Regions from separate parts of the Pseudoclavibacter sp. RFBI5 genome, predicted to be linked through region 3. Evidence: predicted binding sites of a transcription regulator. Region 3 holds the regulator's gene; each other region holds the start of a gene.
The links. Region 3 encodes HspR, which represses chaperone genes until heat shock. Its sites were predicted from a motif close to AAGTTGAGTCNNNNNGACTCAACTT; they were not measured.
Positions count from the first base shown of each region.

Region 1: the regulator HspR is predicted to act here: its motif matches at 2,096-2,120, upstream of C5E06_RS00490 (ATP-dependent Clp protease ATP-binding subunit).
Region 2: the regulator HspR is predicted to act here: its motif matches at 1,535-1,559, upstream of C5E06_RS16580 (Hsp20/alpha crystallin family protein).

Region 1 is NZ_PSYA01000001.1:98,331-101,600, forward strand. It holds gene C5E06_RS00475 (fibronectin type III domain-containing protein) at 1-90, opposite strand, end outside; gene C5E06_RS00480 (substrate-binding domain-containing protein) at 331-1,419, shown strand; gene C5E06_RS00485 (methylated-DNA--[protein]-cysteine S-methyltransferase) at 1,423-1,974, opposite strand; gene C5E06_RS00490 (ATP-dependent Clp protease ATP-binding subunit) at 2,163-3,270, shown strand, end outside.
Region 2 is NZ_PSYA01000013.1:208,253-211,522, reverse strand. It holds gene C5E06_RS16585 (xylulokinase) at 1-928, shown strand, start outside; gene C5E06_RS16580 (Hsp20/alpha crystallin family protein) at 1,070-1,483, opposite strand; gene C5E06_RS16575 (DNA-3-methyladenine glycosylase) at 1,680-2,612, opposite strand; gene C5E06_RS16570 (rhodanese-related sulfurtransferase) at 2,674-3,270, shown strand, end outside.
Region 3 is NZ_PSYA01000012.1:16,451-19,720, reverse strand. It holds gene C5E06_RS15160 (nucleotide exchange factor GrpE) at 1-326, shown strand, start outside; gene C5E06_RS15155 (DnaJ C-terminal domain-containing protein) at 442-1,452, shown strand; gene C5E06_RS15150 (heat shock protein transcriptional repressor HspR) at 1,462-2,010, shown strand; gene C5E06_RS15145 (SDR family NAD(P)-dependent oxidoreductase) at 2,184-2,954, opposite strand.

The sequences.
Region 1 (3,270 bases), on a different contig from region 3:
ATCCGATCCCGCGGCCTGCGCGGACGTGGGGGCGACGAGAACCGGCGCGATCATCGCCACCGCCGTGGCCGCGATGAATGCCAGACTCATCCGCCGCCTGCGGACCCTGCTCGTGCTCGTGACTCGACCGAGCCGATGGTCCTGAGGCATGTGCGCTCTCCGTTCTGTGCGCTGTCCGCGCGGGCTCGTTCGTTGAGTGCGCGGCGGGCACGACTGTGTGCTTCCGAGCTGATCTTGAAGTGGGGTCGGCGAAAAGGCCAGCAAAGCGAACAGAACCGTTCATGCTCGACGCGATGCGAACATGTCTGTACGCTCGGATCCGTGGACGACATGCCGCCGTTCGGTCTCCTGCGTCGAGAGCGGATCCTCAACGAGCTGCGGCGGGCAGGATCCGTCCGCGTCGCCGCGCTCGCGCGGCAGCTCGAGGTGTCCGAGCTCACGATCCGCCGCGACATCACGCACCTCTCCGATCGCGGTCTCCTGACCAGAGTCCACGGCGGCGCGACCCTGCGGAGCCGCCTCGACACCTCGGTGCCATCGGTCGCCGCACAGGCGACCGCGATTCGCTTCAGGGTCGGCATGGTCACCCCGTCGCTGAGCTACTACTGGCCGCAGGTGATCGTCGGCGCACGGGCCGCGGCCACTGACCTCGGCGTGCAGCTCGTGCTCAGGGGTGCCAGCTACTCCGTCGACGATCAGCGCAGGCAGATCTCCTCCCTCGTCGAATCGGGCGGCCTCCACGGCATCATCGCCGCACCGGAGACGGGCGGTGCAGACGGACGGGCGCTGCTGCACTGGCTGGAGTCCCTCCCGGTGCCCGTCGTGCTCGCCGAGCGCCACGCCTCCTCCGTCGCCACGCTCACGAGCCTCGAATGGGTCACCACGGACCACGTCTTCGGCGGCTCACTCGCTGCCGACCACCTCGCGGCGCTCGGGCACCGCCGGGTCGGCATCCTCACCTCGACCGGTTCCCCGACCTCCGCGCAGCTCCGGCAGGGCTGGAGCGGTGCCGTCGAGGAGCTCGGCCTCGAATCGGTGGTCGACGTCGACGCGAACCTCGACGACATGGACGGGCAGTCCAGGGAGGCGTTCATCGCTCGAGTGCTCGATGATTGCCGCCGGGCATCTGCGACGGCCCTGCTCATCCACTCCGACCCTCAAGCGGTGCTCGTGCAGCAGTACGCCCGCGATCACGGCTGGTCGATCCCCGACGACCTTGCCGTCATCGCCTACGACGACGAGGTGGCGCAGAACGCCGAGCCGCCCATCACGGCGCTGCGTCCCCCGAAGCAGCACATCGGCCGGCTGGCCGTCGAGACGATGGTGTCGCGTCTCGAGGAGGGTCCCCGTCGACCGGCGCAGCGCACTCGTGTCCTCCCCGTGCTGCACGCGCGGAGCTCGACCGCGGCGCGCTCCTGACCGTCAGCCGCGCATCCCCATCGCGCGTTCGTGGTCGATGAGCGCCTGCCTGACGGCGATGTCGTCAGCGTGCCCCGCGAGCTTGCCGCTGGCGCGGACGATGCGGTGCACGGGCACGAAGAGGCCCACGAGGCAGGCGCCGCACGCGCTCGCGGCGGCGCGGGCGGCGCGTGGATGCCCGGCGATGGTCGCGACGTCGCCGTAGCTCGCGAGGGTGCCGGGTTCGACGAGCCTGGCCGCCCTCCACATGGCGCGGCGCAGCTCGGTGCCGTCCTGGTGGACGTCGATGGCGTCGAGGAGCGACGGGTCGCCGTCATCGAAGGCTCGGACGGCGGCGAGTGCGGCGTCGGCGTCATCGAGCTCCTGCACCTCGAGGAGCTCGGATCGGCGGCCGAAGACCGCGTAGGCGAGCGAGTTCGGGCTCCCGAATCCTGAGGCGCGCACGGCCTCCGACGGCCCGGCCTTGACGATCGAGAATCGCTCGCCGAGCAGCTCGACGCTGCCGACGCGGAGTGCGTTGATGTCGAGCGGCGACTCTTCGGGTGCTTCTGGCATGACAGGAACTCTGCCACGTCAAGAGAAGTCCCGGTCAGAGGCGGTGTGGAGGCGTCGAGGTTGCGCTGGGAGTTGGCTGAGCCACCCAGCTTTGGGTGGTGTTATTCCGTCTCGGAATCTAAACTTGAGCCATACCGACTCAACTCTTGATCCATCTGGGTCGGAAGCAACTTTGACGAAGGAGCCCCATGGCAAACATGCAAGGCGCTCAGGCACCAGACGAAGAGGCCAAGAGCGCACTCGAACAGTACGGAATCAACCTCACCGACATCGCCCGCTCGGGCAAGCTCGACCCGGTCATCGGCCGCGACTCCGAGATCCGACGCGTCAGCCAGGTGCTGACCCGGCGCACCAAGAACAACCCAGTGCTCATCGGCGAACCCGGCGTCGGGAAGACCTCGGTCGTCGAGGGCCTCGCCCAGCGCATCGTCGCCGGCGACGTCGCCGAATCCCTCAAGGACAAGGAGCTCGTCAGCCTCGACATGTCGGCGCTCATCGCGGGCGCCAAGTACCGCGGCGACTTCGAGGAGCGGCTCAAGGCCGTCCTCAAGGAGATCACCGAATCCGACGGGCGCATCATCACGTTCATCGACGAGCTCCACACCCTCATGGGTGCTGGCGGCGGAGAGTCGAGCATCTCGGCAGCGAACATGCTGAAGCCCATGCTCGCTCGTGGCGAGCTGCGCCTCATCGGCGCGACGACACTCGACGAGTACCGCCAGTTCATCGAATCGGATGCGGCGCTCGAGCGACGCTTCCAGCAGGTGTTCGTCGGCGAGCCAAGCGTCGAGGACTCGATCGCGATCCTCCGCGGTCTGAAGGAGCGGTACGAAGCGCACCACAAGGTGTCGATCGCCGACCAGGCGCTCGTCGCCGCAGCCGCGCTCTCGAACCGCTACATCACGGGCCGGAAGCTGCCAGACAAGGCGATCGACCTCATCGACGAGGCGGCCTCGCGCCTGCGGATGGAGATCGACTCCTCGCCGGTGGAGGTCGACACCCTCCAGCGGCAGGTCGACCGTCTCCGCCTCGAGGAGCTCGCGCTCAAGAAGGAGCACGACGACGCCTCGCGGCAGCGCCTCGCCACGCTCCGTGCCGACCTCGACACGAAGAATGCGCGCCTCGGTGAGCTGAAGGAGCGCTGGGGCATCGAGCGGGCATCCCTCAACCGCATCGGCGAGCTCCGCGAGGAGCTCGACAACATCCGCGTGCGCGCCGACCGCGCGCAGCGCGAGGGCAACCTCGAGCTCGCTTCCCGGCTGCTCTACGGGGAGCTCCCCGGCATCCAGAAGCAGC
Region 2 (3,270 bases), on a different contig from region 3:
GAAGCTCACGACCGACCGCTCCGACGCGTCGGGGACCGGCTACTGGTCGCCGTTCACGCTCGACTACGACCGCGAGCTGCTCATCGCGGCGCTCGGCCACGACGCCATCCTGCCCCGTGTGCTCGGACCGGACGAGGTCGCTGGGAAGACACCGGCCGGCGCACTCGTCGCCGCGGGCGCCGGCGACAACGCTGGTGCGGCGCTCGGCCTCAACGCGCGTGCGGGCGACGTCGTCGTCTCGATCGGCACCTCAGGCACCGTCTTCTCCGTCGCCGACCGACCGGTGGTCGACCCCCGCGGTGGGCTCGCGGGGTTCGCGGACGCGACGGGAGCATTCCTTCCCCTGTCCGCGACCCTCAACGCCGCTCGGGTCATCGACACGACCGCCGAGGTGCTCGGCGTCGACCATGAGGAGTTCGGTCGGCTCGCCGCATCCGCACCCGCGGGCTCTGGTGGTCTCGCGTTTGTGCCGTACCTCGACGGCGAGCGCACCCCCGACCTGCCGGATGCGACCGCGTCGCTCCTCGGCATGACCCGCGGCTCGTTCACCCGCGAGAACCTCGCCAGGGCCGCAGTCGAGGGCATGCTCGGCAGCCTCGCGCAGGCACTCGACGCCCACCGTGCGCTCGGCGTCGAGGCGAAGCGAGTCATGCTCATCGGCGGCGCCGCGCTGAGCGAGGGCGTCCGCGCCGTCGCGCCGACGCTCTTCGACGTGCCCGTCGAGATCCCGGCACCGGGTGAGTACGTCGCCGACGGTGCAGCCCGCCAGGCCGCCTGGGTGGCGACCGGGACACGTCCGGACTGGCCCGTCGAGACCATCGCTCGCCTCGAGCCCGCCCCCGACGCGGCACTCCGCACCCGCTACGCGGCGGCCGCGAAGCTCGCCCGCGAGACCGAAGAGGCAGGAACGGGACTCCACGCCGCCTGACGCGAACGAAGGCGCGAGCGCGAGTCGAGGACGAGCACAGAGACCCACAGACCTACCGACGCAGTGAGGGGCAGCGCCAGTCGGCGCTGCCCCTCACTGCGTCACAGAGGTCACATCACGAAGCGGTGATCACCGGGCCGCTCAGGCCTGGATGGTCTCGACCTTCGTGCCGCTCTCGACCTCGATCTTGCGTGGCTTCGCGCGCTCGCTGACCGGCACGGTCACGGTCAGCACGCCGTGCTCGTAGCTCGCCGCGATGCGCTCGGTGTCGAGCCCCTGGCCGAGCGTGAACTGGCGGAGGTAGCTGCCGCCGTTGCGCTCACGGACGAGCCACTTGGCGCCCTCGGCGTTGACCGTGCTGCGCTCGGCGCGGATCGTCAGCTGCTGGCCGTCGAGGTCGACGTCGATCGAGCTCGGGTCGATGCCGGGCAGGTCAGCGGTGAGGATGTAGTGGTCGGCCTCGCGGTAGAGGTCGATGGGCATCGAACGCGGGCTGTTCGGTGCTCCCTGGAAAAGTCGTTCCATCTCCTGGAACGGATCGAAGACGCGTGCCATGTCGTTTTCCCTTCCTTGTACGCACGCTCGTCAGCGCGAGACGGTGCGGTGAACTTGAGTCGACTGGTGTCAACTTCCTTGAGCAGAAAATTAGCACTCTGCCCCATCGAGTGCCAGAAAGTTTGCTGAAAACCCCGTCAGCCGTGGGCGAACGCCTCTCGAAAAGGTCAGCGCACGTCGACGCCGGGCGCAGAGCTCAGTGGGAGCGGTGGTCTTGCACAGTCATACGGGGGCCGTGCTTCGGGCGCGGGTTGCCCGCGAGCTTGATGAGCCGCACGACCCGCTCGCGGTGTCCGCGCCACGGCTCGAGCAGCTCCCGCATGCCGTCGTCGTCGACGTCGCAGCCCGCGAGCGCCCACCCGACCATGTTGGGGATGTGGTAATCGCTGAAGCTCGGGGCGTCAGGGTCGCCATGCGAGCGCTGCACGGTCTCGTTGGCCGTCCACACGCCGACCCCCACGATCGAGCGAAGACGGCGGAGCGGCTCCTCCGACCCCGTCGGCAGGCCGCTCGTGCGCTCGAGTGCCGACGCGACCGTCGCCGAGCGGATCACCGTTCCGGACCGCGAGTAGTCGACGCCGGCCCGATGCCAGTCCCAGCTCGGAATGCGCCGCCACTGCTCCGGCGTGAGCGGCAGGCGCAGGTGCCGCGGCACGAGACCGGCCGGCCCTGGCGCCGCGTCGGCGTGGTCGCGGTGCAGGATGTCCCAAGCGCGATGCGCCTCGAGGCCCGTGATCTTCTGCTCGATGATCGCCGCGCTCAGCGCCTCGAACACCGCGCCCGACTTCGGGAGCCGCAGCCCCTCGTTCCGTCGCCGCACATCCGCCAGCTCCGGCAGGGCGTCGAGGCAGAGCTCGCTCCAGTCGTCGTCGCGGCCCAGCAGCGTGGGAGCCTCGTCGACCGCGATCTCGGCGGCCGCACCCCACGACACGACCCGCACCCCCTCCCGGGCTTGGCGGAACACCGTGGTCGCGCCTCCCGCCAGCGTGTGGGACGTGCGCCACACGTCCCGCGACACCGGATGCACCCAGCACGTCGGATCTCGCCTGCCCCGCATGAGGGGAGACAGGGTCTGCTGCACATCGACCGGTGACGCCGGCCGATAGAGCGACATGACCCGATCTGGCATGCGGCAAGGGTACGCAGACCCACGGACATTCGGCGTGAGCCCCTCACCTAAAATCGTCCTCATGGCTGTCCCCAAGATCGTGCTCTACTACGCCTTCGCGCCCCTCGCCGACCCGGAGGCGATCCGCCTCTGGCAGCGCGACCTCGCGGCGTCCCTGGGGCTGCGTGGGCGCATCCTGATCTCCAAGGACGGCATCAACGGCACCCTCGGCGGCGAGCTGAACGCGCTCAAGCGCTACGTGCGCACCACCCGGGAGTACGCGGCCTTCAAGGACGCCGACTACAAGTGGTCGGAGGGCACCGGCCTCGACGAGCAGGGACAGAGCCTCGACTTCCCACGCCTCAGCGTCAAGGTGCGCGACGAGATCGTCAGCTTCGGGGCGCCGGGCGAGCTCGAGGTCGACGAGCACGGCGTCAAGGGCGGCGGCACCCACCTCGCGCCGGATGAGCTGCACGCACTCGTCGAATCGCGCGAAGAGATCGTCTTCTTCGACGGCCGCAACGCGATCGAGGCGCAGATCGGCCGCTTCGAGGGCGCCATCGTTCCGGAGACCGGAACCACCCGCGACTTCATCGCCGAGCTCGAATCGGGCAAGTACGACGACCTCAAGTCGAAGCCCGTCGTCACCTACTGCACGGGAGGCGTGCGCTGCGAGGTC
Region 3 (3,270 bases):
ACGACGCCACCAAGGCGGAAGTGCTCCGGTCCCTCCTCCCCGTCCTCGACGACCTCGACCGTGCCCAGAAGCACGGCGACCTCATCGAAGACACCCCGGTCGCCGTCATCGCGAACAAGCTGCGCACCGCAGTCGAGCGCCTCGGCCTCACCGCCTACGGTGAAGCCGGAGAGGCCTTCGACCCCCAGCGGTACGAGGCCATCGCACAGCTGCCGAACCCCGAGGTCACGAGCGACACGATCGCTGACGTCGTCGAACGCGGCTACACCATCGGCGAGCGCGTCGTCCGCGTCGCGAAGGCAGCCGTCTTCGTACCCGCTTCATAAGCACCGCGATCGGCGCATCCGCCCGATCGAACACGGGAGGGGGCACCGCAGCTGCGGGCCCCCTCTTGTCTTCATCCGGAAGACACGTGCTCATCCCTAGGAACAGAAGGACCATATGGCCAGTCAGGATTGGTTTGACAAGGACTTCTACGCGGTGCTCGGCGTATCGAAGGACGTAGACGAAAAAGACCTCAAGAAGCAGTACCGGAAGCTCGCGCGTCAGTATCACCCTGACTCGCACCCGGGGGACACTGCCGCAGAGGCGAAGTTCAAGGAGATCTCCGAGGCCTACTCGGTCATCTCCGACCCAGAGCACCGCGCCGAGTACGACCAGATGCGCGCCATGGGCTCGGGTGCCCGCTTCCAGCAGGGGCCAGGCGGTCCAGGTGGCGCGGGCTTCGAGGACGTCTTCGGCGGCATGTTCAACGGCGGCGGCGGACGCCGCGGCGCGTCGAACGCCGACTTCGAGGACCTCCTCGGCTCCATGTTCGGCGGCGGGGGCGGCGGCTTCGGGGCAGGCAGCTTCGGCGGCGGCGCCGGTGGGCCCGCCGGGTTCCAGACCGGACCGCAGAAGGGTCGCGACCAGAGCGCATCCACGACGCTCAGCTTCATGACCGCGATCCACGGCGACACGGTCGAGCTGCAGGGGCAGGATGGGCGGGTCGTGAAGGTCCGCGTTCCCGCCGGCGTCGAGGACGGGCAGAAGATCCGCCTCCGCGGCAAGGGCGGGCAGAGCCCGAACGGCGGCGAAGCCGGAGACCTCATCCTCACGGTCGCCGTGCGACCCGACCCCGTCTTCACGCGCTCGGGCCTCAACCTCGAGGTGACCGTGCCGGTCTCCTTCGCTGAGGCGGTCCTCGGCGCCACCATCGAGGTGCCGACCGTCGACGGCAAGACCGTGCGCGTCAAGGTCGCGCCGGGCACGCCGAACGGGAAGACGCTCCGCGTGAAGGGCAGGGGTATCGAGTCGAAGAAGGGCAAGGGCGACCTGCTCGTGCACCTCGAGGTGGCCGTGCCGAATCACCTGTCGAGCGCGCAGGAGAAGGCGCTCGCCGACTTCGTCGCCGCATCCGGAGACGAGAGCCCCCGCGAGGACCTGCTGCGTCTCGCGCGCCAAGGCAGGTAGGGGACGCCCATGGCATTCCCCTCCGACCTCGACGAGGACGCCCCGATCTTCGCGATCGCCATGGCGGCGGAGCTCGCGAACATGCACCCGCAGACGCTTCGCCAGTACGACCGGATGGGCCTCGTCACGCCTCGGCGCACGGCCGGGCGCGTGCGGCGGTATTCGCTTCGCGACGTCGCGCAGCTGCGTGAGATCGCGGTGCTGTCGAACGAGGGCGTGAGCCTCGAGGGCATCGCCCGCGTGCTCGAGCTGCAGCGCGAGGTGCTGGGACTGCGCCGCCGCGTCCGGGCGCTCGAGGCGGAACTCGCCGACGAGCGCCTCACGAGGCTCGGTGGTCGCATCTTCGCGGCCGGGGAGCGCGGCGATGTCGTGCCCCTCGCCCACGGTCGCCGCACGGCCCGCCGCACCGAGGTCGTCGTGTGGCGGCCGGCGCGCATCCACGATGCCGAGGACGAAGCCGACGCCGACGCCGACGAGCGGCGCCCGAAGCGAACCCGCGCGAAAGCCTCGGCACCGCGTACGCGCGCTTCCCGCGCCAAGCGCCCGCCTGACGCGTAAGCCCGCGCCGCCTCCCGCCTCCCGCCCCCCGCGCCGCGCCTTCCGCCGAACCACCCGCGTCTCGAGCGCCGAAAAGGTCAGTTTGGCCCCATCCTGAGGCCCAGGAGGGGGCGAAACTGACCTCTTCGCGTCGGGCTGGGTGCGGGTGCGGCGCGCGGGGTGGGAGCGCGGGGTTAGCGGGCTCCGTTGCCGCCGTCGACGCGCCACTGCGCGCCGGTCACGAACGACGCCTCGTCGGAGCCCAGGAACACGACGACTCGAGCGATGTCCAGCGGCTCGGCGTAGCGGCCCATCGGGATAGCGGCCTGGAACCCGGCCTTCGCGGCCTCCGTGTCGCCGCCGCCGAAGCCCTCCTCCAGCCGCCGAACCATCTGCGTGTTCACGCCGGACGGGTGGATGCTGTTGACTCGCACCCCGGTCGGGGCGACCTCGAGCGCGGCGGACTTCGTGAAGCCGACCACGGCGTGCTTCGACGCGACGTAGGCGGAGACGCCGGGCGCCCCGTCGAGGCCCGCCTCCGAGGACGTATTGATGATGCTGCCGCTGCCGCGCTCGGTCATGACCTTGAGGACATGCTTCATGCCGAGGAAGACGCCGCGCACGTTGACGGCGAAGACCTTCTCGTAGTTGTCGACGCTCGCTTCCGTGAGCGGGCCGACGGCGCCTTCGATGCCCGCGTTGTTGAAGAACACGTCGATCGTCCCGAACGCCTCGACGGTCTCGGCGACGTAGCGCTCGACGTCGGCCTCGTCGGTGACATCCGCGGCGATCGCGATGACCTCGCCGTGCGCCGAGAGGCGTTCGCGCGCGGCCTCGAGGGGCTCCGGGAAGAGGTCGACCAGGGCCACGCGTGCGCCCAGCTTGAGGAATTCCTCAGCTGTCGCCGCGCCGATGCCGCCCGCGCCGCCGGTGATGACCACTGAGCGTCCGGTGAAATCTGTCATGTCGCAACTCCTTTGTCGTCTGGTTGTCCGCGTGACGTCGCTCGCCCGCGGCAGTCGTCGGCCGCCGGAGCTGTATCTCCGACGGCGCCGCCAGGCTAGGTGCCGCGCATGCGCATCCACTGTGTACCGACACAGCGAATGCGCCGAAAGCATGCGCCCCGCCCCGCCCCGCCCCGAGCAGGGTCACGGCCACCGCAGAGTTGTGGCGTGACGTCGTGGCGACGTCGCGCAGCAGCAACAAGCCACAACTCCACGGCCTGGGCGCGCGCGTTCGGGTGCAGGGTGCCGGGTGCGGGACGCGGGATGCGGGACGCCG